One region of the Flavobacterium sp. N502536 genome, then DNA from elsewhere that is predicted to be linked to it. Evidence: riboswitches for the same ligand, from Rfam matches in the RefSeq annotation. Region 1 holds a riboswitch; each other region holds the start of a gene.
The links. A riboswitch is a leader RNA that binds a small molecule or an ion and turns the genes downstream of it on or off. The one in region 1 is predicted to bind cobalamin.
Positions count from the first base shown of each region.

Region 2: it holds a riboswitch for cobalamin, as region 1 does, so the genes downstream of both, OLM61_RS01855 (TonB-dependent receptor) here and OLM61_RS17455 (cell surface protein) in region 1, are expected to answer to the same signal.
Region 3: it holds a riboswitch for cobalamin, as region 1 does, so the genes downstream of both, OLM61_RS03580 (TonB-dependent receptor plug domain-containing protein) here and OLM61_RS17455 (cell surface protein) in region 1, are expected to answer to the same signal.

Region 1 covers NZ_CP110011.1:4,134,190-4,144,990, reverse strand. Annotated here, with positions in the region: gene OLM61_RS17485 (hypothetical protein) at 1-170, opposite strand, end outside; gene OLM61_RS17480 (FAD-dependent oxidoreductase) at 399-1,883, shown strand; gene OLM61_RS17475 (DUF4465 domain-containing protein) at 2,008-2,955, opposite strand; gene OLM61_RS17470 (hypothetical protein) at 3,022-3,624, opposite strand; gene OLM61_RS17465 (hypothetical protein) at 3,750-4,259, opposite strand; gene OLM61_RS17460 (hypothetical protein) at 4,272-5,513, opposite strand; gene OLM61_RS17455 (cell surface protein) at 5,557-6,846, opposite strand; cobalamin riboswitch at 7,231-7,433, opposite strand; gene OLM61_RS17450 (hypothetical protein) at 7,804-8,220, shown strand; gene OLM61_RS17445 (hypothetical protein) at 8,217-9,287, shown strand; gene OLM61_RS20925 (S26 family signal peptidase) at 9,379-10,182, opposite strand; gene lepB (signal peptidase I) at 10,116-10,801, opposite strand, start outside.
Region 2 covers NZ_CP110011.1:421,018-431,818, forward strand. Annotated here, with positions in the region: gene OLM61_RS01845 (cell surface protein) at 1-35, opposite strand, end outside; gene OLM61_RS01850 (YncE family protein) at 127-1,272, opposite strand; gene OLM61_RS01855 (TonB-dependent receptor) at 1,269-3,317, opposite strand; cobalamin riboswitch at 3,432-3,634, opposite strand; gene OLM61_RS01860 (beta-ketoacyl-ACP synthase III) at 4,109-5,092, shown strand; gene OLM61_RS01865 (amidohydrolase) at 5,304-6,671, opposite strand; gene OLM61_RS01870 (helix-turn-helix domain-containing protein) at 6,768-7,640, opposite strand; gene OLM61_RS01875 (glycoside hydrolase family 88 protein) at 8,257-9,459, shown strand; gene OLM61_RS01880 (chondroitinase family polysaccharide lyase) at 10,003-10,801, shown strand, end outside.
Region 3 covers NZ_CP110011.1:784,407-795,207, reverse strand. Annotated here, with positions in the region: gene OLM61_RS03585 (YncE family protein) at 1-650, opposite strand, end outside; gene OLM61_RS03580 (TonB-dependent receptor plug domain-containing protein) at 655-2,508, opposite strand; cobalamin riboswitch at 2,535-2,738, opposite strand; gene cobC (alpha-ribazole phosphatase) at 2,806-3,342, opposite strand; gene OLM61_RS03570 (adenosylcobinamide-GDP ribazoletransferase) at 3,327-4,112, opposite strand; gene tnpA (IS200/IS605 family transposase) at 4,338-4,769, opposite strand; gene cobT (nicotinate-nucleotide--dimethylbenzimidazole phosphoribosyltransferase) at 4,814-6,493, opposite strand; gene cobU (bifunctional adenosylcobinamide kinase/adenosylcobinamide-phosphate guanylyltransferase) at 6,626-7,135, opposite strand; gene OLM61_RS03550 (four helix bundle protein) at 7,184-7,558, opposite strand; gene OLM61_RS03545 (DUF5522 domain-containing protein) at 7,583-7,945, opposite strand; gene OLM61_RS03540 (ABC transporter substrate-binding protein) at 8,124-9,266, shown strand; gene OLM61_RS03535 (iron chelate uptake ABC transporter family permease subunit) at 9,272-10,300, shown strand; gene OLM61_RS03530 (ABC transporter ATP-binding protein) at 10,392-10,801, shown strand, end outside.

The DNA of each region.
Region 1 (10,801 bases):
GATTTTTGAAATTCCGTTTTAAAAACATTATCCGGATAGTTCTCAGATAAATTCTGAAGAAAAACAAAAACAGCCAATTGTTCGGAATACTTAATATTAAATGCTGGTTTTTGAGCAAAGGATAAATGTGTTACCGCGCACAGCATCAAGACTAAAACTTTGATTTTCATTGTAATTTTTATCATTTATGAATTAAGATTGGTTTAGATTAGCATTAGAAGTAACAAAATAACCCGGTAACAAATACCTACACCCTACATAAAAATCAACTCGCTTGATACAATCCTTAATAACTCTTATAAACCGTTTTTAGTATCTAAAGCCCAATCATTTTGCACTGGCCATCTTTTGTCTTAAATTTGTACCCTTGCTACCCGCATAGCAAAGTTCTTCTATTAATGAAGAATATAAATCAAGTGAAAAAAGTGAAAGTGAATACGGTAGAAAATACAGCAGGAAACTGGACGATTTGTCCGGAATGTCTGGGACGCGGCAAAAAAAGCCAAAGGCTCAGCAAAAAAGTACGACTCCGTTATCAGATCGCACTTGAGGAATTTGAAAAAGCAGCGGGCTCAGGAACTCCCCCGCCTCGTCCTAAAGCGCATCTTAACAGCTGCAACAACTGTAACGGGTCGGGATTGGTTCCTTCTGTCACCCCTACAGTTGTGGATACCGAAAACTATCCGCATGTTGCGATTATTGGTGCCGGTATTGGAGGTGTAGCCCTGGCTGTCGCCTGCCTGCACCGTGGGATTCCTTTTACACTATACGAGCGCGATACCAACTTTGACGCCCGATCACAAGGCTATGGGCTTACTTTACAGCAGGCCAGTAAAGCAATCGAAGGTTTTGGTATTTTTTCTTTGGAAGAAAAAGTGATTTCAACAAGACATTTGGTGCATACTACAGAAGGAAAAGTAATTGGCGAATGGGGAATCCGAAAATGGATTCCATCCGATACAAAAACAGCTCCAAAACGAACCAATATGCACATTGCCCGACAATATTTGCGCTCGGCACTACTAAAACAATTAGGCGAACATGCGGTGGTACAATGGGGACATCAACTAATCGATTTTAAGGAATCTGATGATCAAAAGGTTACTTTGAAATTTGAAGTAGATGGTAAAATAAAAAACGCTACAGCCGATTTAGTGGTTGGAGCCGATGGTATTCGAAGTTCAGTACGAAAACTATTGATTGGTGATGAAATTACTCCTTTGCGTTATTTGGGATGTATTGTAATATTGGGGATTTGTCCTTTGTCTGCTCTTGAAGGTCTTGACAGTTCTTTACTGGATTCGGCAACTGTGTTTCAAACTGCCAATGGCAATGAACGCATTTATATGATGCCTTACTCTTCTGATGCTGTAATGTGGCAGCTGAGCTTTCCAATGTCAGAAGAAGAAGCCAAAGCGCTTAGTGCTCAGGGACCACAGGCATTAAAAGAAGAAGCATGCCGCAGAACACAATGGCATACTCCTATTCCTGAAATATTATCGGCAACTTTGTCCACTCAAATTTCCGGTTATCCGGTGTACGATCGCGAGTTGCTTCATTCCGAATTATTGTCTAAAAACGGGCAAGCGACTTTAATAGGCGATGCAGCCCACCCTATGAGTCCTTTTAAAGGTCAGGGGGCAAATCAGGCCTTACTGGATGCACTTTCTTTGGCACGTGGAATCGTAAAAGGATGCCGACCGTTATCGCAGTGGAGAAAAAGTGGAATACGGGAAAGTGTGCTTACGGAATATGAATCGGAAATGTTGAAGCGAAGCGCTAAAAAGGTAAAAGATTCTGCTGATGCAGCGGAGTTCCTGCATTCGGAAATAGTGCTTCATGAAGGCGATGAACCAAGAGGAAGGTGTTTAAAGAAAAAATAAGTGATGATCGTTTATTGATTTTTTTTCTCGCAGATTTTGTGGATCTGGCAGATTTTTATTTACCGCATATATACAAAAAGGAACCATCGAAAAATGGCTCCTTTTTTTTAACTGATGTGTTTGTTTATTGAATTCTTTTTACAGACAGTTTATCCAAACAGAAATAAGCCGCAGTATTCATTCCGTAAACCGGGTGTGAATCTGTTGAAGCCATTTGGAAAACAAGGTATTTTACATCTCCTAAACCTTGAAGTGCTGTAGTGTTTACATTGATCCATCCTGTTGGCATTACCAAAGAACCTCCTGTGTAATCTGCCAATGATTGTGTGATTGGAGCGCTAATTGTTCCGCTGGCATCTACACCGTAGATCAACAATTCGAAATGATCTCCTGAAGAAAATGCCTGAGCAAAACCGTCTCCGTATAAACAGCCGTAATATGGCCACGGATGATTGTTGATTTTAAGTCCTTTTATCTGATACAATCCTGTGTTTCCAATTTTAATCCAGTTAGAGAAACCTGCTTCTGTAAAAGTAGTTCCCTGTGGATTTTTTGGGTCGGTGTAGCTTGACCAATACGCTACAATATAGGGATCTCCTGTTGTTCCCGGAGTTCCAGCAGCAATGGTCGATGAAGTACCAAAACCACTTCCTGCCATAGTTCCCCACTGATTGGCAACCCATCCGTTAGATCCGCCAGAACCTGCTCCTGAACCATAATTTGTAATATCATTTACATTTGATACAATAAAACCGTCCCAGTAGTTGTAACCTGATGATGTTCCGCTATGTGAAAATTTAAATATGTCAACTGTTAAATTGGTATTTGCCACATAGGTATTTTGCCAATACTTCCCTCCTGTTGTTGATGTTCCGCTAGTCAACAAAGAACTGGTCAGGTTAAGCGTAGAAGTTGTTCCTATCGAAGGATCGGTCACTGCACTTTTAGAAGTTGAGCCTGAGCTTTTTACTGCTGCGTTGCCGTTTTCGTTGTTTGAAAGGTTTTCTTCATTGCTACAAGACGAAAGTCCCAGCATCAAACCTACTGTCAAAAAATAAAGTACTTTTTTCATTATTTATAAAATTTAGGATTAATATACTTGGTTAATTAATAAAACAGTGTTATTCAAACTTTTTGATTATTTGCCAGTAGCAAAATTTAAATCTTCAGCTTGTTTGAAAGAATTCGTTACCAGGTCTAACGCCCCGATCTCTGTGAATGTAGGTACATATACTTTTACGAAGTCTATTCCCGGCAGTTGTACTTTAACGCCATTGCTGTCTACAGCCCAGCTGATATCTATAGAAGGATCTTTGATACCACCGTAACCCCATTCAAAAGTCCCTACATTGAAGGCTGTACCTTCTCCGTCACTTATGTCTTTTGTTGGTAAATTGATTTTTGTTCCTTTCAGTGTATAAGAATCTCCAAGCCATTGCGGGTAATAGTTGTAACGTCTCCATTTTTTTGTCCTGGTAATAAAACCAGTCTCCTTTTTATTATTGGTCCATTTAAGATATTCCTTGTCAAACTGCCAATCCGATTTTCCTGCTACAGCAGTTTTGTTGACATCTGGCTTGTAATACGTAATCTCGTAATTTTTTACTGTAGACGATTTATAATACTCACTTCCTGCTATTTCATACCACTCATTGTCTTCCGCAATGCCATTTTTATTTGCATCGTACGCAACAGCGATACTTACAGGAGAGAATTTTGAAACGTTAGAGATCGCGTTCATCTGAACTGTAAAATCTCTTTTGCCATAAGCATTAATTACTGTATGGTCAAATTTTGTTACGATATACCCTCCAAAAGTCCCCAGATCAACCAGATTTCCGTCGGCAAGATTGGTTTGTGCATTCTCTATCGCTTCTGCTTTTGTTGCAAATTCAAAGCTGTCATTATTGTAATGCGGAGCCGGTACATAATCGATAATCGAAAAGGCTTTTGACGTATAGACTTCCCCGTTTCGGCAACGGTTACTTTTGTCGATGCCTGTTTTACTACTTTGTTCAGGGTTACCGTAAGATCTACAGCATAACTCAAAGCTTTTGGTGCTATAAATTTTAAAGTCTTAGTATCGCCAATAACAGAGTCTTTAGCAACACCGTCTTTTCCTGTTACTTTTACAGTCCATTTGTACTGTGCAGCGGCACCGTTGGCATTCTCAATAACCACCTCCGGGTCAATAGCTACCACATTGTATCGTTCTGTCTTAAAATCGGCTTGCAGTTTTAAAGTAAGTGACGGATCTTTAACCGGTTCGGGTTTAGGTTCTTCTACTACAGGATCCGGTTTTGCATCATCGCTACTACAATTGTAAAAAACGCTAATGGCCATTAGGCATAAAGTATATTTGATAAACTTTTTCATATTCTTATTCTCTTACTTTTTTAGATTGTATTTTTTTATGATCTGAAGATCGGCAGCTCCCGAAAATCGGGTAGCCATTGACGATTGCTGGTGGCAAAGTCCCATTGGCTCACTCACACAGTTCACCACTTTTATAAAATGAATTCCCGGAAGATTGGCTTTGTTGCCGTTTTTATCAACCGCCCAGTCAATATCAATATCCGGATTTTTAGCATTGACATACCCCCATTCCGGAGCATCGAAATTCCACAAAGTAGTTTGTCCGGGGCGTACTGCCGCGAAATTTACATTCAACTTTGTTCCTTCATAAACAGCGGTAGTTTGCGTTACCCAGGCAGGATAGTATTCTTTTTTAGTTTTTGATCTTGGCAAAAAGTAAGTCTGGGACTGGTTGTTCTCACAATAAAGGTGCTCACGATCTAAAAAGGGATCATTTGGTCCGCTTACCACAACTTTTTTGCCTGCTGCTGGTTTCTGATAGGTTATTTTAAAATTCTTAATGGTATTTTCTTTGGCGTGCTGACTTCCTATAATCTCGTACCATTCGTCATCATCCGGTTTCCCGTTTGCATTTTTGTCATAGGCTACATAAATTAATCCGGGAGCCGGTGGATTGGCTTTATCGGTCAAATCTGCCCCGTAAACTCTGAAATCTTTCTTTCCGGGAATATTAATCACCATATGATCAAATCCAACAGCGATCGAGCCTCCAAAGCCTCCCAAGTCAATTGGATATCCTACACTGGTTTCATTTATCCTTCCCAATGCTAACTTCATAACATCAGCTTTCGCAAATCCGTCTTTGTACAAATCATTGGCAAACATACCCGGTGCCGGGCTAAAATCGAAAATGCTTGTGATGTACGGATTGTAATTCTGAGCTTCATTTATTACATTCACGGTAGTCGCACTTGTTCCTTTTTTATCTCCTTCGGTAACATTTAACGTTAGTTCATAAGCTCCCGGATACAGGGCAATAAATCGCAAATCTTTGGCAGTCCCTACTACAGAATCTTTGGTTTGGTTGTAAGGATTTTTTTTAAGTACCCACTCATAACTAGGGTTAGTCGTTTCGGCAGAAGCGGTAATATTCAAAACATTAAAGGTAGCTACTTCAAATTTCCCCTGAAGTTTTACTGCTATTGGTATAACTAGTCCTTCTCCTGAGTTGGCATCATTTTTATCGTCATCGCTGCATGCGGTAAATACCGATGCCAAAGCAAATAATAATAAATGGGCAAAGTTTTTTTTCATAATTCTGGTATAATAATTTAGTTTAATACATTTTTGATTGGCGTTATCGCGTTGGAATACTTTCTCCTGACAGGTGCAAATCGGTTGCTCCCATGATTTCAGTCGAAGTTTCTCCCAGCCACCCCGCCTGCTGATTAAGACCGTTGTATACTTTAACAAAATCGATCCCCGGAAGCATTACTTTGTTTCCGTTTTTATCTATAGCCCAGTTGATGTCTATGGCTGAATCGTCATCGCCGTTTGGAGCATTATCAGCATATCCGTATAAAAAGGCATATTGCACAAAGTAACTTCCGGTTCCGCTTTCATCCACTGCATTATCCGGCAACCTTGTTCCTTTAAAAGTAATAGAAGCCTGATCTCTAAGCCATTTTGGCCAGTAATCTAAAGAATGATTGTAAGCGTTATTTTGTATCAGATAACCGCTTTTACCCTGATTGTCTTTCCAATAAATGTATTCCATATCAACAAAACCTACCGTACCTGTAGTTCCTCCCGGTACCGGTTTTTTGTTTGGATCTGGACGATAATACGTAATTTCATAATGCTGAATCGTTTTAGGTATTTTATGCCCGCCTCCTTCTATTTCGTACCATTCATCGTCCGGAAGTCCGTTTTTATTTTTATCGTAAGCCACCATTATAACCCCTGCCTCACTGCTTCCGCCTCGCATTGTACTGTTCGAATTAGGATTGGCTTCTGCCCAAAATGCATTGCCCAGCACTCTAAAATCGCGTTTGCCTTTGACGTTAACAATAGTATGATCAAACCCAAAAACAATATAACCTCCAAAGGCTCCAAGCGAAACCAGGTCTCCATTTTTCTTAGCCAGATAGGTATTGGCTCTTGATAAAATTCTTTCGGCAGTATCCCCGTCATTGGCAGCCGGTAGATCATTTATAAACTGTCCCGGAGCGGGTCTAAACTCAAATACCTTTGCGATATAGGTTTTATACTCCTTCGTTTCTTTTGTTACTGTAATAACTGCTTTTTGTGTTTGTATACTCCCTTTGTTATTTACCGCTACTGTTAATTCATAAACCCCGCTTTCTGCTGCTGCAAACAGCACTTCTTTTTCTGTAGTATTAGTTAGAGCATAGTTTTCTGATGTCGCTTTTGTAACACTCCAACTGTAGGTAGCTTCTGTAGCTGTATTGATAGTAGAATTTATAGCCAAGATTGCAAATCGCTGCGTGTTAAGAGCCAAATCAGAGCTTACCGGTGGCGGATTGTTATCCTCTTTGGCAGCATTATCCTCAGAACAGTTGCTTAAGCAGAGTGCCAGAATACAAAAGAATAAGAACCGGAAATATTGGGAAGTGTTGTAAAACATGTGGTATTATTTAAGTTGGGAGTTGATAAGGCAATTAAAATTGAAGTAATTGCAATGAGGTTTTCATTTTTAATCTTCAACCGGATGCCGTACCGAATGCATCCCATAGTTTTACGAAAGAGCATTGTGCCAGGATTGATTTTTTATAACATTCACTTTCCGGGCGAAATGCTTTTAAAATGGGAGAACAACGATGTAATACTCGCGACTGAAGTAAAGTAGAAACAAATGCAACAATAAATAAGAGTCCTTTTTCTGTATTATACATCACTAAATGAATTAAGTAAACTCCGGGATGTAATAATTAAAAAAGCAATAAGAGAGAATCCCGTCATAAAAAATGACAGGTCTGTTTATTGTTGTTCAACTTTATTCCACGAAAGTCTTAAACTATGTGATTGTGGCAGGTCTCCTGACTTGTTCCATCTTTAAAACAACCTTCTCATCCGCCGCGGCGAACAATGGCATGAGTAACGTTTAAAGACTTGAATAGAACTTACAGTAGCGGGTCTGTTCAGGATTTGCACCTGATTCCCTTTTAACTGTTTTTTCTTAAGAAAAAACAGACCAAAATCTGGCGCAAATATATAACTATCTTTTACAATAGAGTAATTCTAAATAAAAAATTCCAAATCTCAAATTCCAAGTTTCAAATTCCAAGTTTCAAATTCCAAGTTTCAAGTTTCAAATACGGCTCACAACATTACCGGGATTTAGAATTTATGAGTCACTCCAAAATCACAGCTTTAAAAATGAGGATTTTTCTTATTCTTTTTCTTAGCATTTCCCGTTTAAATCGCGTAGTTGTACGCTAAAATCAGCAGTGTCAAATCCCTATTTTTATACCAGAATTCAGGATCCTTTCACGATTCTAAACCATACCGAAAAACTTAAATCTAAAAATGAATTATAACCAAAACAGCCGAAAAAAATAGGCAGTGCTTAATTTTTTATATTATGAAAAAAATATTTCAATCTAATGGATATCCAGAAATAAAACTAGAATCGTCTATTCTGAACAACTTTGGTTTTATACCGCTTTATACTGAAGTTTTTCTGGATTTGCAAAATGGCAGGAACGAAGACAAACCTATCTTTACTACTCCAAAATATTTAACTGACGCTTCCATTCCTTTAACACCGGGCTTTCAACATCATGGCGGACTACTCTTTTTTGAGCATTATTTGTCTTATGAAGCCATGGATGGAGGACTTGAACAAGCAAAGACGGCCGCAAAAAAACTTTTGTTTAACTACACCATCATCAACAACTGTGATGGCAAAGACAATAAATTTAAAGGAATTGACCTTGGCCCAACTTTTATAGAAAGTAGAAAAATTGTTTTTTTCGTTACTTTAATCGATATCGTATGAGAACATTACACCTACTCGCATTGCTAGTCACCTCTTCTGTTCTGGCCCAATCGTATGACAAGACTGATTTAAAAAAAGTAGAATTACTTAACTCGTCTGCTTTGTCTCTATTAGATAATTCTGCAGCCATTATCACGTCGAATCCAAATGTTAAAGAATTCAATATTAATACAGAAAGCCTTGAAAGTATCTCGTTTGACGGGAATTTATTTTCAGCGAATATGAAAGGTCTTGAATACTATGGCTTAGGAAGCGGAACAGATAACATCAAGTCTTTTACGATGCAAAAAATACAAATGCCAACCGTTTCGGGAGCATACAATAAAAATGATTCAATTTCTAAAGTAGCCATCGGAATTAAGTTTAATGTTTTTACGCTGTATAATTCCTCATCTGAAGACATGAGAAAAAAATATAGTTCAATGCGGGCGGACATGCAAGATTTGAGTGCGATGGCTCGTGCCCAGTTACAGCAGGAAGGTTACGTAAGGGACACAACAGGAAACTACTATACGCGTTATGCACAAGTATTAAGGGAATTAACTGAAAAAGAGACCACAAACAAAGAAGTTGCAGCAAAAAATTTCGCAGACATTCTAAAAGCGCCCTTACTAACATTAGACATAGCATCGGCTTACAGCATGTTAATGCCTGCTAAAGATTTCAACAAGTCCCAATCTGGCCGCTTTGGTGCGTGGTCTACACTTACCTTTACAATAGGCAAAGGAGACCAATCTTTAAAACTATATGGTTTTTGCAGATACATACAGGATAATACGGACTACGATGCAAAAAACAACCGATTCACCAACCATACTAACTTTTTTGACGTAGGATCAAAAGCACAGTTTGACTGGAACAAAATCGCTGTAGGCTATGAATATATCAAACGAAATGGAGAGGGCAAAAATTACAGATCAGTTGGTTTTGTTCAATATAAAGTATCTGATAACCTTTATGTAACGGGTGGATTTGGAAAGAATTTTGAATCTGCCTTAAATGATGAATCTGTTTCTTTGTTTGGCATCAGATGGGGAATTAATACTAACGATAGCCGCGACTGGTAAAACAATAATTAAATTCCAAACTGTAAATTCCAAATTCCAATACTTCTTAATCGAGCACTGGAATTTGGAATTTGAGATTTGGAATTTGAATCTACACTTTTTTTCGTTTCTTTAATACATTGCTTACGATCATATAAATTGCAACTAACGCTAAAAAATGCAGTAAATAAGACTTAGATTCTCCTTTTTCATTTACAAAAGAAAAAACACGATTCCATCTTACCTTGTTGAATCCTTTTCCGTCTTTATCCCAACTGAACCAGATAAATACGGGTTTACCAACTACATGATCAAAAGGAACAAATCCCCAAAATCTTGCGTCTAAAGAGTTTTGACGATTATCTCCCATCATCCAATAATAATCTTGTCTAAAAGTATAGGTTGTACTTATTTTTCTATTGATTAGAATCTGATTACCAATAACTTTTAAACTGTTGTGTTCGTATTCTTCAATAACTCGTTTATAAAATGGAAGTGTTTTACTATTCAATTCTATAGTTTTTCCTTTTTTGGGAATGTAAATAGGTCCAAAATTGTCTATGTTCCAACCCAAAGAAAGATCCTGAGGAAACACGCCTTCCCCTTCTCCTTTTGCCATTAAATGTTTCTTAACTCCTTTTACAACCGGATTACGGGCTATTAATGCAGCTTCTTCATTTGTCAATGTCAGGAAATATTGTCCAGTATCGGTTAAGGCAAAATTCCCATTTCCATACTTCATGCCTTCTCTGGCTCCATAATGATTTACAAGGACATCTTGGTTAATTGGTTGTCCTTTGGTATCAATTAAAAAGTTATACTGAACTTTAGCACTTTGCGGCAGTTTTTCTATTTTACCATTGATATAAACATCCCCTTCGCGAATTTCCAGAAAGTCCCCGGCATTCCGACGCATCGTTTTATCAAATTTGTTTTTTTATCTATTGGTTTGTAATAATTTCTATCCGGATGAAAATTATCCATGTCACGCAACGTATCAGCAGGCTGATTAAAAACTACAATTTCATTGCGTTTGATCTTTTCTAGTGCAGGAAATCTAAAATAGGGTAATTGAAATTTGTTTAGTATTGACGTTCCTTTTTTAGTAAAATCATCGCTAAATAAATATGATTTTGTACCCAAAAAAGGAATTGAATCATGTACCATGGGCAATGCAACCGAAGTCATTGGCGTTCTTGCTCCATAGTTAAGCTTACTAACAAATAAAAAATCTCCGATGTACAATGTTTTCTCCAATGATGAAGATGGAATGGTAAATGGCTGTATAAGATAAGTATGCACCAATGTTGCTATAATAACAGCAAATAAAAGAGATCGTACAGTATCTTCTGCTTTGGTTTTTGGCCCCAAATCTCTGTTTTCAACATAGGTTAGATCCTTAGAAAAATAATTTAAAAAAGTGATATAAAACCCTAATGTTAGTACAACCAATACAACATCTCGCGTAGTATCTTTCCTAAAACTTCTAATAGTTTCGATCCAAACTACGGGAATCATTAAAAGATTGATAATAG
Region 2 (10,801 bases), 1.3 Mb from region 1:
GTGCATTTTAAAAGTGCAAAAGGGGTACTTTTCATTTTTTTTAAATTTTTAATCGTGTAGGATTGCTGAGGTACAGCAAACTAAATTTCTGATGCGTATAACATTTCACCTCTAACATTTCACCTCTCACTTTTTAGTTATAAAAGCAATATGAGCAGGAATGTTTCCAGCTGTTGTTTTCCATTTTAATTTTCCTTCGGGAGTAAAACAGTAGATATAACCTGTTACCACATAGTTTTGGGCATCGGTAACATATATTTCTTTTGTTTCGGGATTCACCTGTAAACCATAAGGAATCATGATCTGCTTGTCGGTACCATCCGTAATAATTTTATCGTTAATGACTTTTTTGGTCTTTGTATCTATTATTCCGTAAGAAACTTTATTACTATTGGTAAGATAGCTCCATGAGACACTGTAGAAATAAAGCAAATCATCGACGAGACAGGTTGCCGAAACCGGAATATTAAGCTGCATTTTCTTCTCGTCTGTTTTCGTATCAATCACAAAAAGATTGGAAGGTGTGTTGTAATAATCGCCTCGCGAACTCACATAGATATCTCCCCTGCTGTCTACCTGCATGCTATGAAGATTGATCCCTACATCTATTTTTTTTATTTCGGTAAAAGTTTCAAGATCGATAACCGATACGGTCCGGTCGTAATTAGGTACTCGGTACCCCCCTGAATTTGCCACATATAACTTTCCATTATGCACTACCATTTGCTCCGGCTGATACCCCACTGTTACTTTCCGTTTTATTTCCAAGGATGTCGTATCGATTTCGGCTACAAATCCAATTTCGGCATTCGGATCAATGGCCACGGGGCCTGAATACGAACTTACATAGGCTTTGTTTTTGTAAAAAGTGACATACCGACAATTCGGAATGTCTATTTTTTTGATTCTTTTGGCCGTCCATTTGTCAATCACCTCCACTTTATTGGAACAGTTGATTACCGCATACACTTTGTTTCCGTAAATTTTAATATCATTCCCTACATCACCCAGCTCTTTTACGACTGTTGGGTTGCGTTCTGAGTAAATATCGGTGGTATAATTTCCGGTTCTGTAATTGAATACATCAATACTGGCACGGTTCATTCCCATATTGCCTTCGTTTAAAAGATAAAATCCTTCTATATTGCCATCCCCTCTGGGCGCGGCTACGCTTTTATCTGAAGAAGGAAAAACAGTTTCTTCTTCCCTGCAGGAAACCAAAAGAAGGGCTACAAATAAAGTAAGCAGGAATTGGGTAGTTCTCTTTTTCATAACGCAATACTGATTATAAATTTTAGTGTACGGCCCGGCATCGGATAGTTGTAAATGACTTCGTACTGCTGGTTGAGGGCATTGTTTAACTCGATTGACCCTTTTACTTCATTGCCCTGAAATGAAAACTTTTTCTGCACGGCTAAATCGTGTGTATACCAGGGTTGTACTTCATTAATCCTGATATTGTTTACATTTCCATTGTATCGTTTTCCAACGTAAATAAAACTGTAGTTAAAATTCCATGACTTATAATCCGCGTTTAAAATTCCGGATCCACTGTGCCAAGGAGTATAAGGAATCTGATCTCCATAAGACGATAATTCCAAACCGGCAAACTTGGTATAATCTCTACTCTCTGAATAGGTATAACTCAAATGGGCGCTCAGATTTACTTTGCTGATGTGCATTTTCATATGAACAACCGATTCTATTCCTTTGCCTTTCACTTCCCCAATATTGGTCATCATCCAGCGGAATAAATTTCCGGTTGGGGCTGCAATTATTTTATCTTTGGTATTGGTGTAATAACCATCGACCTGAATAGAAAACTGGTCTAATAAACCGCTTTCAAACGGTATGTTGTAGGTAAATCCAACATCGTACTGATTCATGTATTCGGGTCTTAAGGTACTGGAACCAACCATCGTATAATACAAATCATTAAAAGTGGGCATTCGAAACATGCGTTTTGCGAAAGCTCTCAAATTAAAATCGTAGGCTTTAAAAGGGCTGTAACCTAAAAATAAGGCCGGCGTAAACTCTGTTTTGTCGGGAGCTTTTGCATTGTAGCGTACTTCTTCCTGCACGTGCGTACCTACCACACTACCCAAAACCTTAAAGCCGTCCAGTCGGTACGAACTTGCCAGCGCAAACAATGCGGTGTAACGTTCCGGATAAGAAAAGAGCGTTTTGATACCTCTTCTGTTGGCATTTAAACGGTTGTATTGAAAATCCGTCGACAGTGAAACATCCCAGGTGGGTAAAATTTTATAGAGGTTGACTGCGGAGAAATAATATTCCTGCTGATAATAACTGTCGTCAGACTGGGCACCTTCGGTAACCACTTCTCCCAGCACATTGGTAGTATCTCTGGCTATATAATGGGTATAATCATAGGCGTATTTTGCCTTGGCCTGAAATTTATATTTTTCGCTAAAATCTTTTATAAAAGTACCCTGCGTGAAGAAATTCTTGTCGTATTGTCGGAAACCATCCGAAAATTTATTTTCTACAATAGCGCCCGGTGCTCCTCTTTCAGAATCGTAATAGTAGACTTTCGCATCCCAGGAACCATTTTTGATTTTTCCGTAAAGACCTGACTCAAAACGAAATGCTTCTATATCACTATTGTGTCTGGTGGCTGAGGTATCATAAGCTACAGTTCCGTCAAGATTGTTTCTTTTGTATCTGAATTTGTATGCGCCATTAGATTTTATGTATTCCGAACTGGCACTCAGACTTACTTTATCGCTTAGTTTTTGTTCCCATCTAAACGAAAAATCATTGTAGTTGATCGACATGGTTTTATAGCGCAGTAGTAAGTTGGTCTTTTTATTATGCTCAAAAACAGGACGCTTGGTTCGCAGGTAAATCGTAGAAGCCGCTGCAAAGTCTTTGGCCGATTGGAATATTTCACTTTTCTGACCATTGTACATCGTAAGCGATTCCATATCATCCAGCGAATATTTTCCCAGATCTGTCACTCCGTTTTGCGCATTTCCCAATTGAATCCCATCGTAAAAAACACCTACATGATGGGTTCCCATATTGCGGACATCGACCGTTTTGAGTCCACCTAAACCACCGTAGTCCTTGATTTGTACTCCGGCAAAATAACGAAGTGCGTCGGCAACATTGTGACTGGCTAAATTTTCGAGCAGTGTTCCCGAGAGGCTTTGTACGGGAATTACTTCCTGATAGGGTTTTGCCTTTAGCAATACTTCTTTCAAAACCCGCAAACTGTCTTTAGTAGTTTGAGAATGAAGTACAATAGGAGCAAATAATAGAATAAGGAATAAAAATATTTTTCTGGTATTACACATCACTGATTTAATTAAATAAACTCCGGGATGTAATAATCAAAAACGCAATAAGATAGAGTTCCGTTACAAAATAACGGGCCTGTTTATTGTTGTTCAACTTTATTCCACGAAAGTCTTAAACTATGTGATTATGGCAGGTCTCCTGACTTGTTCTATCTTTAAACAGCCTTCTCATTCGCCGCGGCGAACAATGGCATGAGTAACGTTTAAAGACTTGTACAGAACTTACAGTAGCGGGTCTGTTCAGGATTTACACCTGATTCCCTTTTAACTGTTTTCTCTTAAAGAAAAAACAGACCAAAATCTGGGCGTAAAGATAGAGTTATCTTTATAAAAACAAGAATTATTTAATGATATTACAGTTTTGACAATAAATGCGGCTATCTCTCGATAATTAACTAAAGAAAAGCTTTTGAGGTTTTGTATGATAAGTATTAGAAAAATTACACTCTTGCGGATGTTATTCAAAATTCAATCGTAACAAAAAAAACAATTTTGCGACAAACTGGAAGTTCAGTTTGGTTGTTTTTTCATAAACATTGAAGAACTGAGACAAAATTACTCGAAATAGGATTTGATTTTATTAATAATGAAGTGAAACAGAAATATTAAAAGTAAATTAACAAATCCGAAGAATTTTGCGTCTTTATATTTGTTAAATTGCGCCCCTGTAATTGAAGATGCCCCTCGTACTACATATTCTTCGAAAAACTCTTGTAAAATGGGCTGGAGAAAGGTTTTGGGCCGAAAGTCAAAATAAAAAAAACGCTAAAAGAGAAACAAAAAAATCAATGAATACAACAAAAGCTTCCATTATTGCTATTGGAGGATATGTACCGGAAACGGTTTTAAGCAATACTGATTTAGAAAAAAGAATAGATACAACAGATGAGTGGATCACATCAAGAACAGGCATAAAAGAAAGACGCATACTGGACGACCCGGCACTGGCAACCTCAGATATGGCTTCTTTCGCCATTAAAGACTTAGTAGAAAACTATGATATAAATCCTCTGGATGTAGATTGCCTTATACTGGCAACTTCAACACCCGACCATATTCTTACCCCCGCTGCCAGTTTGGTATGCGAAAAAGCAGGCCTGAAAAATGCCTGGGGATTTGACCTTAACGCGGCCTGCAGTGGCTTTTTGTACGCTCTTTCGGTAGGCGCAAGTTTTATTGAAAGCGGCCGATACAAAAATGTTATTGTGGTTGGAGCCGATAAAATGAGTTCGATCGTGAACTATGAAGACCGAAACAGCTGTATTTTATTTGGTGACGGTGCAGGTGCGGTACTTTTACAGCCTAATACGGAAGGACACGGTATACAGCAGAACATTTTCAGAACAGACGGAACAGGTGCAGAATTCCTTTCTGTACGTGCCGGAGGTTCTCTTTTATCAACAACAGAAGAAACCATTCAAAACAAACAACACTTTGTACATCAGGAAGGAAGAACCGTTTTTAAACATGCGGTGAGAAACATGAGCGGTACTTCTAAAGAGCTAATGGAAAAAGCTTCATTGACTCCGGATATGATAGACTGGGTTATTCCACATCAGGCTAACTTAAGAATCATTCAGGCAGTAAGTGAAGAAGTTGGTATTCCTATTGAAAAGTTTAAAGTAAACATTCAAAAATACGGTAACACTACGGCAGCAACTATTCCACTATGTCTTTGGGATTTCAAAAAAGATTTTAAAAAAGGAGATAACATTGTTATTACAGCTTTTGGAGCAGGATTTTCCTGGGGCAGTATGTACATCAAATGGTAAATACTATACAAAAACATTACACTATATTCTTATGATGCCGTATTACTAATCATAAGATCAAAATCGATTTTAAACAAAAAACAATCAGTACGTACTTCATACTGATTGTTTTTTTTATGGGTATAACTTAAACTAGAAATGCCTCTGACAATTTCTTATTCGGGTACTTTAACTAAATTTTCTGCCAATGGGCAACTTGATTAAAAGCCTTTTAAAGACCCGCAATCTGTCCCGCTATCATTTTTCCGTTGAAAAACACACCTTCTCTTTTGGGTAAACGGGCTACTGCTTCGGCCGAACAACTTGCTTTTACCAAAATAAAATGAGCGTCATCTCCGGCCGCCGGCCATACGCGTACGCCTGCATCATTAAGCGGCAACACCTCATTTGTGGTGGCAATATGCAAAGCACGGCTCAAATTGTATTCATCGGTCCAGCCATAAAGCTGTGCACATAATTTTGCTTTTTCCAGCATGTCACAGGTTCCAAAAGGCATCCAGTGGTCTACAATACTGTCGGTACCCGTCATCAGTTTTACACCGTACTTCTTTAAAGTCGGAATAGGCATGATGGTTTTTCCGATTGGCACTGTCGAAATTACGCCTATACCCAGTGCTCCCATTTTTTCGGCAATTCCTTCTAAATCTTTCGGATCCATTCTGGCCAGCGCAAAACCATGACTGATATAGGTTTTTCCTTGTAGTTGTTTGTTCTCTTCGGTTCTTTTGATGATATATTCGATAGCCGATTTTCCTGAAGGAGGCGATTCGTGCAAATGTATGTCAATGCCTTTATTGTGGTCTATCGCGATCTGAAACATGCTGTCAAGCGATTTCTCCATATTTCCGTCAACAGTTGTAGGATCAAGTCCGCCAATAAAATCTACGCCCATTTTTGCAGCTTCTCTCAGTAAAGGTTCTGATTGTGAATATAAAATTCCATGCTGTGGAAAAGCCACAATCTCCCATCCAAAACTGTCTTTGTTATTCTCCAAAGCTGCCAATAAATGCTCGAGACTTTTTAATCCGCTCACAGGATCAATATTACACTGACAACGGGCAAAATAACTCCCCTGACTTTTCATGAGCTGAATGGCCTGCTCTGCTTTGTATTGAGAATCAACAAGCAGTTCCGGAATTATTTTTTGCTCCAGCGTAATCATGTCTTTTACCGTGAATCCCTTTCTTGGTGCGGCATTCCATTTTCCACCGTAAAATGTTTTATCAATATGGATGTGCATGTCACGCAATCCCGGAAGCATCAAAAGACCTTTAGCATCTACTTTTTTTAGTTTCCCATCAGGTTTGGCGGTGGTAATATTTTTAATTTTTCCATCCGCTATATGCACATTGTACAAACTGGTTTTGGTCGCAATTACTTCTTTTTTTTCATTGTACTCAAAACCGTCTTCCAGTCTTACATTGGTTAAAATATATTCTTTCGCAGCGGCTGTTATATGTTCCGGTTCTTCTATAGAATGTGCCATTGCGGTACCGCCTATTCCGGAAAACAATGCAGCTCCAGTTGCTGCAGCTCCCATTCTTAAAAATTGTTTTCGATTTATTGTGTTGTCGCTCATTGGTTAATAGTGTGAAATATTCCTGAGAAACCAGCCCTCAAAAAATAATGGTGAACTGCAAAATTCACCTAATTTTTTAAAACTAAAACAGGAAGATTAATGATAAGAATGGTACAGATTATAATTTTCCTTAAAATCGGTTGGTGTTTTCCCTATGTATTTTTTGAAAACTTTGGCAAAATAGCCATTATCATTAAAACCCAACTGATAGGCAATTTCTTTTACCGACAAATCAGTACTGATTAACAATCGTTTGGCTTCAAGAATGGTTCTTTCTTTAATAACATCGCCAGCCGATTTGTTCAGGAATTTTTGGGAAAGAATATTTAGATAATTAGAAGTCACATTCAACTCCCCGGCATAAAAGTTTACCGAGAATTGGGTTGTAAAATGATCTTCAATCAGTGTCTTGAACTTTTTTATAATTTTTTCTGATTTGGCCGCAACATCATGATCCGGAAATTGCAGAACGTAATCCTTTTGCAATACTTTAAACAGCAGATGCAATCTCAGCAGCACTATTTCTTTGGTCAACAAATCATCTTGAAGTAAATCTGATTCGATTTCTTCCAGCTGGCTTTTAATTTTCTGAAAACTGCTTTTGTTTAGGGAAAGGCAGAAGGGCGAACTCTGTCCGAAAAATGGCAGCTGCGATAAATTAGAAAAAACAGTCATGATCGCAGGAGAAATCATCAGCTGAAAACCATTCGTATTTACATCAAGCGACCAATTGTGTACCTGTCCGGCTCCCACAAAATGAATCTGATAATCGGCTACTTTGGTTTGTTTAAAATCTACACTATGAAATCCGGAACCATTCTCTACCATAAAAACAAGATAGAAATCGTGTTTATGAGGCTGTTCAAACTCATTGCGTCCTTTAACACTGTGCCGAAACAGGGTGATACCAAACGTTTGTTCGCCAAGTATATTTAAAACAGACAAAGTTGGAATCGCATTTTTGCTCAAAGGAATTGATCGTGTTGGTTAGCTATTTTCAAAATTATGTAATTAATCAATAAGTAGCCTGTTGAACCTGATTATTTTTAACACCAAGAAACTATAGATTATACTTCGTCGAAAAGGCGTTTCACTTAAAATAAAACTTAAGAGATTTTAGAATGAAGATTAACGATTTTTGATTTTGCATAACCTTAATTTTCTCACGCAGATCTGGCAGATGGAGCAGATTTTTTGCTAATCATTTTAATCCTTTAATCTGTGGCTATTATTTTAACACATAGAAACATAGGTTATACTTCGCGGAAAAGTCATTTCACTTAAAATAAATCACAGAGCATTATCTAAAAAAAAATATATTTGTAAGATCTATCTTAATTTTAAGTTTTAGAGTTATGCTTCACGGGCTTAGCAAAATTTAAAAACCACATCCACCACTCCCGGGAAATCAACTATTGAAAGAACCGGATTCTTCCAAAAACTCTTTTTAATGCTGTAAAAACAGACTGTTTAAACAAATTTAAAAGTTTTATGATAAAAACTGAAAGACGATTTTGAATCTCAAATCTAACTTCGCTTCATCAAAGCATTAGAACGAACAGATCATAAATCTAAAAGAGTACACATGAAAAAAAACCTAAGCTTATTAGTAGCAATCTTTGCTATTACCATAAACTCATTTGCCAATCTCAAACCCGAAGACCCATCATTAGTTTGGTTTAAAAAAACAACCGAAACTATCCGTTTCCAGTTAAACAAAGCTGCGCAGACTTACAAACCGGGTAAAAATCCACGTTCTGTAAATCCTGACGGAACGGTACGATTAGCCGGTTTAACAGACTGGACTACCGGTTTTTTTCCGGGAAGTCTGTGGTACGGCTATGAACTCACCGGGGATAAGATTTTGGCGGAAGAGGCTAAAAAGTTTACGCTTGCTTTAGATTCGATTCGAAATATAAAAAACACGCATGATGTAGGTTTTATGCTGTACAGTTCTTATGGAAATGCTTACCGAATTACCGGTGACAAGACTTATCTTCCGGTACTGGCTGATGGAGCAGCAAATCTTTATGCCCGCTTTAGTCCAACCGTAGGAGCCATTCGTTCCTGGGATTTTACCTGGCTGCATTATCCGGTGATTATCGACAATATGATGAACCTTGAATATTTGTACTGGAGTGCCAATGCGTTTGACAAACCGGAATATGCCACCGCAGCCAATACGCACGCGCTGACCACCATAAAAAATCATTTTAGAAAAGATTTCAGTTCGTATCATTTGGTTGATTATGACCCAAAAACGGGTAAGGTTTTGCGTAAAGGAACACATCAGGGTGTTACTGACGATTCGGCTTGGGCACGAGGTCAGGCTTGGGGATTATACGGATACACCATGTGTTATGCCAATACCAAAAACCCGAAGTTTTTACAACAGGCCGAAAACATTGCTGCTTTCCTTATGAACCATCCGCGTATGCCAAAAGATAAAATACCGGTTTGGGATTTTGATGTGCACAACGCCATGGACACTGCTGAACTTGCTCCCAGAGACGCTTCGGCAGCAGCCGTAATTGCTTCAGCCCTGCTTGATTTGAGTACTCAGGTTAAGGATGGAAAAAAATATGCCCAATATGCCGAAGAGATTCTGAAATCCTTATCCTCTGATGCCTACCTCGCGAAACCGGGAGAAAACAATTATTTTTTACTGAAACACAGCGTGGGTGCTTTTTTATACAATTCAGAAATTGATACTCCACTTGATTATGCCGATTACTATTATCTCGAAGCTTTAAAAAGATACGCAGCCCTTAAAAAAATTGAAATCTGAAAGGAACCGTTCATGCGATAAGCTGTTTGCGTAAAAGAAATAAAAACAGGAAGTTCTTTTGTTTAGAAATTACAAAAAAAATATTGGCCAAAACTATTAACTGTTTGCCAAAAAAACCACTGACAGTATTTTTTTCAAATAATTCCAAACCCAACAACTTCATTACAAGCCCGCAAAACCTCCGATTCTAACCGTCGGAAGTTTTGCGGGTTAGCTGCTAAGAATACCACACAATAAATTACTAACCACTAATCTATTAATAACCACTCTTATGCACAAAAAATTCCTTTTATCCGTCGGGCTAATAGCCTTAGTTTTTAACTTTTCGTACGCTCAGCTGAGTGTTGTAAACGAAATTGCCGTCAAATATCGAAACTGGCTCACGGGCGAGAATCTCGATTATTCTAAAACGCAGGTCAACGAAAGATACAGCCGTTATCTCAGCAATGGCATCGCTGCCAAAAACCTCTCGGCATACGACTTTGCCAATCCCGGCCGGTATGGAATTTTACGGTTGGTGCCGATCAGACTGCGTATCAGGTTTTGGTCGAACAAAAGCTCATCCGTTTAGTCTTTTTGTACCAGCTGAAAGGCTCAGCCGCCAGTCCCAATCCCGATTACCACAGTCCTGCATTACGAGATTCTATTCTGGCACTTTTCAACTATATGAAAGCAAAAGGCATCAGCAGCACTACTGATTTTGCTTATGTTTCCATTCCTGCCACCGAAGAAGTAATTACCAGCGGTCACGGGATATGTTTGCGCTCCTCAGGATATGCTACTGCCGTTTTTTTGATGAAAGACGAACTGGTTGCTGCCGGAGAATTTGCACATCATCTCGGAGCACTTAAAAGCCTAACCGCTTTTATTTCGCCGGATTATCCCAACTTCAATTTCACCAATCCCGGTTACAATTCCGATGTTATCCGTTCTTCGATTCAGCAACGATTTTGTTATGTACTGGCTCAGGACGATGCTTCAACTACAAAAGTGACTGATATGGATTTCCTGAAACGATTTATCGACAATGCGCTCAAAATAAGCAACGGCTGGAACGATTGTATTAAACCCGATTTTATTACCTATCATCACAGAGGTGCTTATTCTAACTCGTATGGAGTCGAAGCGCTGCAACAATCTTCGATCATGAATATGATGCTGAAAAACACTTCTTATGAATTAAATCCTGAAGCACAAAGCAATCTCAAAAATGCCATTTTAAACTATAGTAAGTTTAGTAAGGGTTTTGAAATGCCTTTAGGTCTTGCCGGAAGATTCCCCACCAACACTGATGCGCTAAACGATTTGAGACCCGCACTGGCTACTTTATATGTAACCGATC
Region 3 (10,801 bases), 1.7 Mb from region 1:
TCTTCCATAGTATCTGCTCCAAAACCAATAGTTAATGAAGTTTCCAATTTGTTTGTAGCCGGGTTAACCACAAGTAATTTGTCACTATTGTAAGGTTCTGTTACATAAAGCTTGTTGTTGTGAAGCTCGATATGGTTTGCTGTTGTATTTAATGGTATTGTAGTTTCTACTTTGTTGGTAGCTAAATTAATTACAGCGATAAAATCATCAGTGTTACCAGCTGGGTTTGTTTTAGACCAATACGTATTAGCATTCGTTACATAAGCCTTACCGTCTTTTACAACACCGTATCTTGGTGCGTTTAAACCAGTTTCAACTTTAGCTAATAGTTTAAAGCTATAACGGTCTACTACATTAATCACATTCGAACCACCAGCAATGATATAGGCCTTGTCTCCGTCAAAAAAGATGTTTTGAAGATATTTTCCAACAAAATCAGTAGTGTTTGCCGTTTTGTAAGCATCTTTAGTGAAAGTGTTTAAATCGTCAGAGATGAAAGAAACAGAACCACCATCAGTAGAATTTCCTTCATTTAAGATGAAAATTCCATTATCATAAACTCCTTTAGGATTGTCGGAGTCGTCGTCATTAGAACAAGAAACAAAAAGCGATACGCTTAATGCCAATAAAAATAATCTAGTCAGTTTCATTATATTAAAATTTAAGGTTTAAGTACAGGTTGTAATTTCTTCCCGGCATTGGTCGGTGTTCCAGACTTTGGTAAAATGTATTCCACACATTCAGCACCTGAATACCTACCCTGAAAGAAGATAAAAGTTTAAAATCGTAATCCAGGCCAACGTTTGAAACCGTATAAGCCGACACGATTTTTTCAGGATCATTGTCTGCCTGCGTGTATACAAAGCCATTATAGAGAAATTGATAATGGGCTGAAATGTTGTTTCTGGAGTAGGCAATGGCTGCAGTAACTTTATGAAAAGGAACAAAAAACAATTGCTTTTTGGTTTCGACATTTTCTGAAACTGTATACGCATAAGTCGCATTAGCAGTCAGGTTGTTTTTGCCAAAACTCTTTTTCCAGCTCAATAAGGTTTCGGCCCCATAACTGTTCACTTTGTCTGTGTTTTGTGGCCTCCAGATGCCATTATTTCCGGGGACCCATTGCAATAGATCTTTTATTTTGATGTAGTAAAAAGTCTGAGTCAAAGAAAAGTTCTGAACGGTAAAAATATTTCCAATTTCTGCCTGATAAGAACTCTCCGGTTTTAAATCACGATTTCCGCCTTCTTCCCAATACAAATCATTAAAAGTTGGAATTCTGAAATTTCGGGATACATTCAATTTCAAATTATATAATTTCCCAAACTGATAAGAAGAACCCGCTGAGAATAGTACAGGAGATTTATAATTGTCGGTAAACTCTTTGCGAACACCAAATTCGTTTTTCCAATTAGGGGATGCCTCTTGTTTTATAAGTAAAGCTGCCGAACTTATTTCTCTCACATTATCTCCAAAACCACTTCCGTATCCTTTGGTTCGGTTGTAATCCAGAATACCATTTAGTTGTATGGATTTTAGCAATTGATAGCCCAGATCCGCTTTTGTAGTTAAGCTTTCTGTTTTTCCGTAGGTATAAATATTGCTGGAATTGTCGGCATAATATTTATAGTTTTCGAAAATATAGGCCGTTTTTAAATTGGTTTTGAACCTGCCAAAATCACCATCGTACTCTAATAAGTTTCGATTAAAACCATTGACATATTTGCTTTTCGTTTCAGATTCAGAAACCAGTGAAGTATTTCGGTCTGTATTTGAAGTTTGGGTATATAATTTTAAACTGTTTTTGGCATCAATTTTATAACCTGCATTTGCATTTAGCGATATAACATCGTATTGACCGTTTTGATTCCAGCGCTGTTCGCCTTTCCAGTTGTATTGATTCAGATACTTGTAATCGTTTGTCGAACTGTTTTTAGAGAAACCAATCTGAGCGCTCCATTTTTCGTTTGAAATATTGGTTTTGTAATTAATTCCAATCGTATTAAAACTTCCGTAATCCAGTTTTAAAGTATTCTCAAATCGATTATAAAAGGTCAGATCGTTATTTAAATGCACCGTTCCTCCAACCGCTCCACTGCCGTAAATAACACTTCCTCCTCCTGCTTTTACGCTGATAGAATTATAATCGGAACCGGGAATGGTATTAAAATCGGTACTTCCATTCATTTGAGAGTTAATGTTGATTCCGTTCCAGATGACTGCTGTTTGTGATGATGTGGTACCTCTAAAGGATACGGTAGAAAGCATTCCACGACCGTATTCTTTAAAGTAAATAGTCGAATTAAAGTTTAATAAATCAGTCAGTAAAGCCTCATTCTTGCCAATAACAGAATCGTTTAGTTTTAAAACCGATTGCGAACTGGAGTATTTTTTAAGATTGGCGTCGGAAACGACAACATTTTTAAGTTTGGTAATAGAATCACTTTGCGCCGAGATAATCTGACACAAGCACAAGAAGTAAAAGACAAAAAGTTTTTTTAAAGCCATAATTTCTACACTCTTTTTCCCGAGAGCTCGATATTGGTTACAAAGGCAGGTCTCCTGGCTTGCGTCTTGTTGTTTACCTTCCCATTCGCCAGAGCGAGCAGTGGTTTTGTAGTTAACAACAAGCATTCTTTTCAGAACAAAGCTTACAGTTGCGGGTACAGCTCAAGATTTATTACTTGATTCCCTTTTAATGTGTATGAATGAACACAACCTTAATTTTGTGCAAAGATAAAGTTAAAATTATTGAATTTTCAAATTTGTTTTAGTTTTTAGAAGGAATTCGAAACAAATTGTAACTTAATACTCTATTTTAATAACCTGTCCGAAGGCTACTTTGTTGTTAAAGGCATCTTTCAGAGGCAATGCAGACTGATGGCATAAAATACTTCTGATTACACCCGCATGAGAGACAATTACTACAGGAGTGTTTTGAGCGTTTAAAATGTGCTCGTTTAAAAAGGCGTCCACCCTTTCATGAAGTGCTGTAAACGACTCGCCGTTGGGTACCTGTGTTGTGACAAAATCTTCCATCCACGGATTAAGCTGCTCCGATGGAATAGTCTCCCAGTTTTTCAGTTCCCAGTCACCAAAATTCATTTCCATCAAACGGTCGTCCTTAACTATGGAAATGGGGTTTGTCTTATGCTGAATGTATTCGGCCAACTTAACACAGCGTTTTAATGGGCTAGAAAAGAGTAGGGCTTCTGAGGGCAATTGCGAAACAATTTCTTCAAAAATAGTTTCAAACGGAACTGCCAAATCTACATCAGACTGGCCGTAGCAGATTCCTTTTTCGCAAGTGGTTTCGGTATGGCGAACTAGATAAACTTCCATATCAAAAGAATACTTAAATAGTAGATTACTTCACAAACCTGTTGCGTGGCTCCCAGACAGTCACCTGTATAACCATCAATCCATTTTTGAAAATAGCGGGCTAAGAAGTAACGCATAATAAATACCGGAATTAGAGCTAAAAGGAATTTATACTGAAAATAAGAAAACACCAATAAAGGAATTAATCCGAAGAAAAAGGAACCTGTAATTTCTTTCCAACTGTGTTTTTTGGCTATTGGTTTGCTTTTACTGGTAGCATCATCACGAGAATATTCATGAGTAAAAATGATAGATATTGCCGCCAGACGGCTTAAAGAATGAGCAGAAATGAACAAAAGGAAAATTAGAAAAATGTTAGTAGTGAAAAGAGTAACGGATTCAGCAAGTAGTTTGAATTTCAGTAAAAAAAGCAGCACCAAACCAATTGCTCCGTAGGCACCTATTGCGCTGTCTTTCATAATAAGCAGGATTTTTTCTTTGGTCCACCCGCCGCCAAAACCATCACAAACATCTGCAAAACCATCTTCGTGGAAAGCTCCGGTTGTCAGTATCGAGGTAACTATTGCCAAAAGAACAGCCGTCTCCGTAGATAGAAAAAGCGAAGAAAGGTAGAAAGCCAAGAAAGAAATGCTTCCCACAATCCAACCTATAAAAGGAAAATAGCGCGTTGCCTTGTTTAAATAGTCCGGATCATGATTGATGTTTTTAGGACAGGGGATTCTGGTGTAAAACATTAAACAGGTAAAGAAGATATGGAGTTCTTTTTTCATTTTAAGAGGATTGTTTGTTTGGCTAAAGCCTTTTTGGTTGTTAATATATGTTCCAACATCTAAAGATGTTGTCTATTCTATATCTATTGTATTGTATTGTATTCAAATCTGGAGGGTGTATAAAAAATAATTTATAAATATGTAATTTTTACATTGCCTCCAGATTTATCTGGAGGCCGTTGTATTTAGGGTTAGAATGGCTTTAGCCAAATTCTATTTATGTATCTATTGTTTATGAAAATCAAATTTGCTGATAAATTCATCATATTCTTCCTGAAAAGTTTTTTTCTGATGATGAATTTCTTGATTTTTAATATAATTTCTTACTTTGTCTATTGAAGATTCTGAAACAGAAACAGCAAAGTATTCATCCTGCCATTCAAATTTTTCTTTAGTTAAATTATTTTTATTGATCCAGTAGGATGATTCTCCTTTGACCAATTGCATTATTTTTTGAATATTTTGATCAGATCCTAATGAAATAAGGCAATGACAATGATCCGAATATCCGTTTACAAAGTCCACATATATTCCTTTTTCTCTTGCATTCTCTTTAATATGCTTCCACACTTTTTGTCTTAATTCTGTTGAACTTAAGAATGGGAATCTGTTTTTTGTACTCCAAACAAAGTGAATGTATATTTTTATGAACGGCATAATTGTAGTGTTTTTTCTTACATAACGTAAAATAATCACTTTAATTACTTCCTACTGACTCCCGCGCTTTCAAAACTGGCCATTTCATTCAAAAAAACTTCGGCCGATTTAATAATTGGAAAAGCAATCGCACAGCCAGTACCTTCGCCTAAGCGTAAATCCAGATTTAAAATGGGCTTCGCTTCTAAATAATTCAATAATTTCTGATGCGCTTTTTCGGCGGAGCAATGGCAGAAAACAGCGTTTTTATGAATGGCAGGATTTATTTTGGAAGCAACTAAAAAGGCAACGCTACAAATAAAACCATCAACCAAAAGAAGCATATTATGCTCAAAAGCAGTTAACATTCCGCTGGCAATCTGCATGATTTCAAAACCGCCAAAATAGGCCAGTTGCTGGTTTAACTCTGCCGGGCCTGTGTAATTTTCAATGGCTTTTTGAAGCAGGTTTTGTTTTTGAAGTAGTTTTTCGTTTTCAACACCTGTTCCTTTTCCCACACATTCTTCGATAGAAAATCCGGTGAGAAGACTCATCAATACAGAGGCAGTAGAGGTATTTCCGATTCCCATTTCTCCAAAACCAATACAGTTTGAACCTTTTTTTGCGATAGCTTCAACAATCGATTTTCCTTTTTCGAAACACAATTGTAGTTCTGTTTCACTCATTGCCGGAAGGTGTAAAAAGGATTGGGTTCCTTTGGCTATTTTGGCATTAATCAGATTGGCATTTGTGGGGAAATCATAATTCACACCGGCATCTACGATCGATAGCTGAATGTCATTTTGCTTGCAGAAAACATTAATGGCAGCACCTCCTTCGAGAAAGTTACTGACCATCTGTCTTGTAACATCTTGCGGATAGGCGCTTACCCCATGATTGGCAATACCGTGATCTGCAGCAAAAACAACAATAGCGGGATTTATGATTTTGGGATTTAAAGTTTCAAAAACAGTGGCCATCTGAAAAGCCAGAGTCTCGAGCGTTCCTAAAGCACCAATAGGTTTGGTTTTAGAATCTATTTTCTCCTGTAGCAGGGTACTGAAATTGCTCTTATTGCTGTTTGTTGTTTTAGATTCTAAAGGAAAATGGGAAACCTGATTCTGAACGATACTTTTAATTTCAGTACAGTCCGGAGCTTCTGATTTATGTTTCCAGTGCAATTGCTGCAACATGGGTTGATTGTCGTAATTGGTAGCTGGTTTTCCGATACAGAAGTAGCCCAGTGGCTCGATGTTTTCTGGTAAATCAAGAATTTTTTTAAACTGATAATAGTTCAAAATAGACACCCAGCCCATTCCGTACCCTTGTTCTGTAAGGGAAAGCCAGATGTTTTGGGCCGCACAAACCGAACTGAATTTTACAGCTTCATTGCTGCCTACTGTTCCAATTGTAAATTGGTTTAACACCGATCGGTCGTAAGCGATAATGAGTCCAATAGGGGCTTCTTCAATCGCTTCGAGTTTTAAGGATTTATAGTGCTCCTTTTGTTCGGGATTGTCGGTAAGTTCTTCGGCTTTTTTGTTGTACTCTAAAAAAAGATCTTTGATGGCACTTTTGACTTCAACCGATTTGATAAGATAATAGCGGGTAGCATCGGTTAATCCAACAGATGGGGCCCAGTGCCCCGCCTGCAAAGCTTTTTGAATCACTTCGTCAGGGACTTCATCATTTGTAAAGTGGCGGGTATCACGACGTGATTTTAATATATCGTCTAAATGGCTCATATGTAAGTTCCAAGTTTTTAAATTCCAAATTCCAATTTTCAAATCAATTCAAAAAAGAATTTTAAAGTTTAAGTAAAGATAAAGTATAGCGTTGGAATTTGGAATTTAAAAAATTGGAATTTATTTTCATCGCTATCCTTTTATCTTAACGGGAATTCCGGAAACCATTAAAACTACTTCATCTGCTTTTGAGGCCAGAAACTGATTCATCCAGCCTTGCAATTCGGTAAATTTTCTGCCAATATGAGTTTCGGCATGTACGCCCATTCCGATTTCGTTGGTTACAATAATCAAGGTAGCGTTTTCCTGCTGGGCTATTGCCAGAAATTCCTTTTTTGCTTCTTCTAAACTTAAGGAGACATCATTTTTGTGGTCTATAAAAAAGTTCGTCAGCCAAAGGGTGACACAATCAATTAAAGCCACTTTTTCAGAAAAGTCAATTTCGCTTAAGTGTTTTTCTTTTTCAATATTGGTCCAGCGTTCGTCACGTTCCTGTTGGTGTCTGTCGATTCTGTTTTGAAAATCGTCGTCCCATTTTCTGGCGGTGGCTACATATATAGGTGTGTCTGAAAGTTGTAAGGCCAGGTTTTGGGCGTAACTGCTTTTTCCTGATCGCTCGCCTCCGGTTATTAGGTAAATCATTTTAATTGTTGATTGTTAATTGTTGATTGTAAAATGTTGATTGTTAGTTTAAAGAAGAGGCTGTTTAGGGGGGATTTGACTTTTGGTCGTTTTGATAATACTTGTTATTAATTTTAATATTGAAATGGCGTCATTATTAATAGTCGCAAACTCTTTTTCATTTAAGTAATTGGTTGCTTTTAGTAATTCTAGCCAATAAACAGTCTCATTGGCTTCTTTTTGGGCAATTGCAAATTTATGAATAAAATCATTCTTGCTTTCGGCATGTTCTGCTTCCCTTATCATTGCACCAATACTTGTTCCCGATCGTAAGAGTTGTTTGGAAAGTATAAATTCTTTCTTCTCAATAGACAGGTATTGATACAATTTGACTACCTGAATCGCAAAAGCAAAACTTTTGTCTTTGATAATATTCTCTTTCATAATCAACAATTAACAATTAATAATTTAATACGGGCAATGTCGGCAATCGTTTCCGCAGCAGCTTCCTCTTTTTAAGTGAAACCAGGATTTAAAAACATAATTTCCATTTTCGATATAATAATCAATGCCTTCAATTAGTTTTTCTTGTTTGGGTAAAGATATTGCTTTATTTTTAAGTGCTTTTTGAGGGGTAAGAGTTTCTACGTAGGCATCAATTTTATCTTCACAGGCCTCCTTAAAGCAAACAGGGCAAAGGCAGTCTCCACCGGAAGAAAGATTAAAAATAGGAGGGAAATCATTACACCAACACTTGTTTTCATTTGAAGTATCTCCGCAGCTGAAAGAGGATTCACAGCTCGAGCAGACTTTTGTTTTTATGGGATTCATGGAGGGAAAATGAGGTTTATTTGGTTTTGTAAGAATAAAGGTAAACAAAAAATTTAGAAATTGCGTTACCTTTGTCAGTAATGAAATTGTAAAATTTAAAACGAATACGAGTCAAATTACATGCCATAAAAGTAGCAGAATGAAACCGGATTCCTTAAAAAAATAATAGAACCTAAATATGAGACATTTACTACCCAAATTGATTTTTATTTTACCATTTTTTCTTCTTGTCGGATGCAAAAAAAATGAAGCTCCGGAAAGCGTAAAAACTGAAATTGCAAAAAATAGTATCGAGTTTGCGTCCGGACTTTCAATTGTAAAACATGAAGGATATTCAGTAGTAACGGTTTCAGAGCCATGGCCGGATGCGCAAACTAAGTTTACTTATGTTTTGAAAGAAAAAGAAGCAAAAGTACCGGACAGTTTACAAAAGTACACCACAATCAAAGTTCCTTTACAATCAATCGTAGTGACTTCAACGACCAATATTCCGTTCCTGGAGATGCTCGAAGTTGAAAATAAACTTGTTGGTTTTCCACATACCGATTATATTTCATCTGAAAAAACCAGAGCTTTAATAGACAAAGGTACTGTTAAAAATGTAGGTCAGAACGAGAAGTTGAATATCGAACAATTAATAGAGTTGTCTCCGGATTTAATAGTGACTTTTGGAGTAGACAATAACAATCCGATGCTTGACAATTTGAAAAAAAGCGGTTTAAATGTTTTAATCCAGGCCGACTGGATGGAGCAATCTCCACTTGGAAAAGCAGAATGGATTAAACTTTACGGAGCCTTATTTGGTAAAGAAGAACAGGCAAAGGAACTGTTTGACAAGATTGTTCTGAGCTATGAGCAGGCTAAAAAATTAGTGGCAGGTAAACCGGCGACTTCAACTGTTCTATACGGTTCTATGTACGAAGATGTTTGGTATGTAGCCAAAGGAAACAGCTGGGTAGCGCAGTTTATGAAAGATGCTCAGGCCAACTATTTATGGGCAGATTTGAAAGGTACGGGAAGCGAAGGCTTGTCTTTTGAGAAAGTACTGGTGAAAGCAAAAACAGCTAATTTCTGGATTGCCGCGGGCTCCTTTAAGACCCTGGACGAGTTCGGGAAAATCAATACGCATTATAAGGAGTTTGATGCTTTTAAATCTAAAAATGTTTATACGTTTGAAGGTAAATCCGGAGCAACCGGAGGAACAGTTTATTATGAGCTGGCTCCAAGCCGTCCCGACTTAGTGTTAAAAGATTATATCAAGATTTTTCACCCGGAGCTGTTGCCTAGTTATGAATTTACTTTTGCCTCTAAATTAAACTAAGTTCATTGATTCATAAAAAACGAAATATAATACTGTTTTCAGTACTCGGTCTGGCGCTGTTGTTTATGTTTTTCTTAGACATTAGTCTGGGGTCAGTCACCATACCTTTTAAGGAAGTGTATAATAGTATGACCGGAAACCACGCCAGTAAATCGACCTGGGAATACATTATTGTTAATTATCGCCTGCCCAAAGCAATTACAGCAGTTTTGGTTGGAGTGGGATTGTCTGTAAGCGGTTTGCTGATGCAGACGCTGTTTCGAAATCCGTTGGCAGGACCTGATGTTCTTGGACTAAGTTCGGGAGCAATTCTGGCAGTCGCAGTTGTAATTTTGGGTGCGGGTTTTCTGCCTTCATTTTTAAATTCGGTTTTGTTATCGCCATTCGGAATCGTACTGGCCTCTACAACGGGAAGTGTTTTGGTTTTGATGCTGGTACTGCTGGTTGCACAGCGTTTGCGGAATACGATGGCAATTTTAATTGTCGGATTAATGTTTGGGAGTTTTACCAGTGCTATCGTTGGGGTTTTGACGTATTTTAGTTCGGCGGAACAACTGCAGAAATTTACCTTTTGGTCGTTGGGAAGTCTCGGGAATCTTTCCTGGACTTCGATTTCGATTTTGGCGGTTTGTGTTGTTTTTGGACTGTTTTTGAGTGCCGGAAGTATCAAACCGTTAAATGCATTGCTTTTAGGTGAAAATTACGCCAAAAGTATGGGACTAAATTACAAGAGAGCCCGACTGGTGATTATTTTTGCGACCAGTATTCTGGCCGGAAGTGTTACTGCTTTTGCGGGGCCAATTGCCTTTATAGGTCTGGCGGTACCCCACATTGCAAAGCTGACATTTCAAACTAGTAATCACGCAGTTTTATACTGGAGTACTTTTTTTTACGGAGGAATAATCATGTTGTTTTGCGATATGGCATCACAACTACCGGGATTAGAAACCACCCTGCCAATTAATGCCATCACTTCTATAATTGGTGCACCAATTGTCGTTTGGTTACTCATGCGAAAAAGTAATTTTCAATAAATAAATTAGCCACAGATTCAACGGATTTTCGCAGATTACTTAAAAAAAAACTTAGAACCTTAGCAGCTTAGAACCTTAGTACCTTTAAACAATGACTACTATTTTAAAGACCACAAACCTTAGTATCGGCTACAAGTCGAAGAAAGGAGTTGTGACCATTGCTGAAAATTTAAATTTGAGTTTAACTTCGGGGAAACTTATTTCGCTAATTGGAGCAAACGGAATTGGGAAATCGACTTTGCTTCGAACGATTACCGGAATTCAGCATCCGCTAAGTGGACAAGTTTTTTTGAATGATAAAAATATAAGCAGCTACAGACCTTTAGCGTTAGCCCAAAATTTAAGTTTGGTTTTAACCGAAAAACTACCACCGAGTAATTTATCGGTTTTCGAATTAGTGGCTTTGGGACGTCAGCCTTACACCAACTGGATTGGTACTTTAAGTGAGACGGATATCGAGAAAGTGCACGAAGCTTTGCAGTTAACTCAAATCGAGCATCT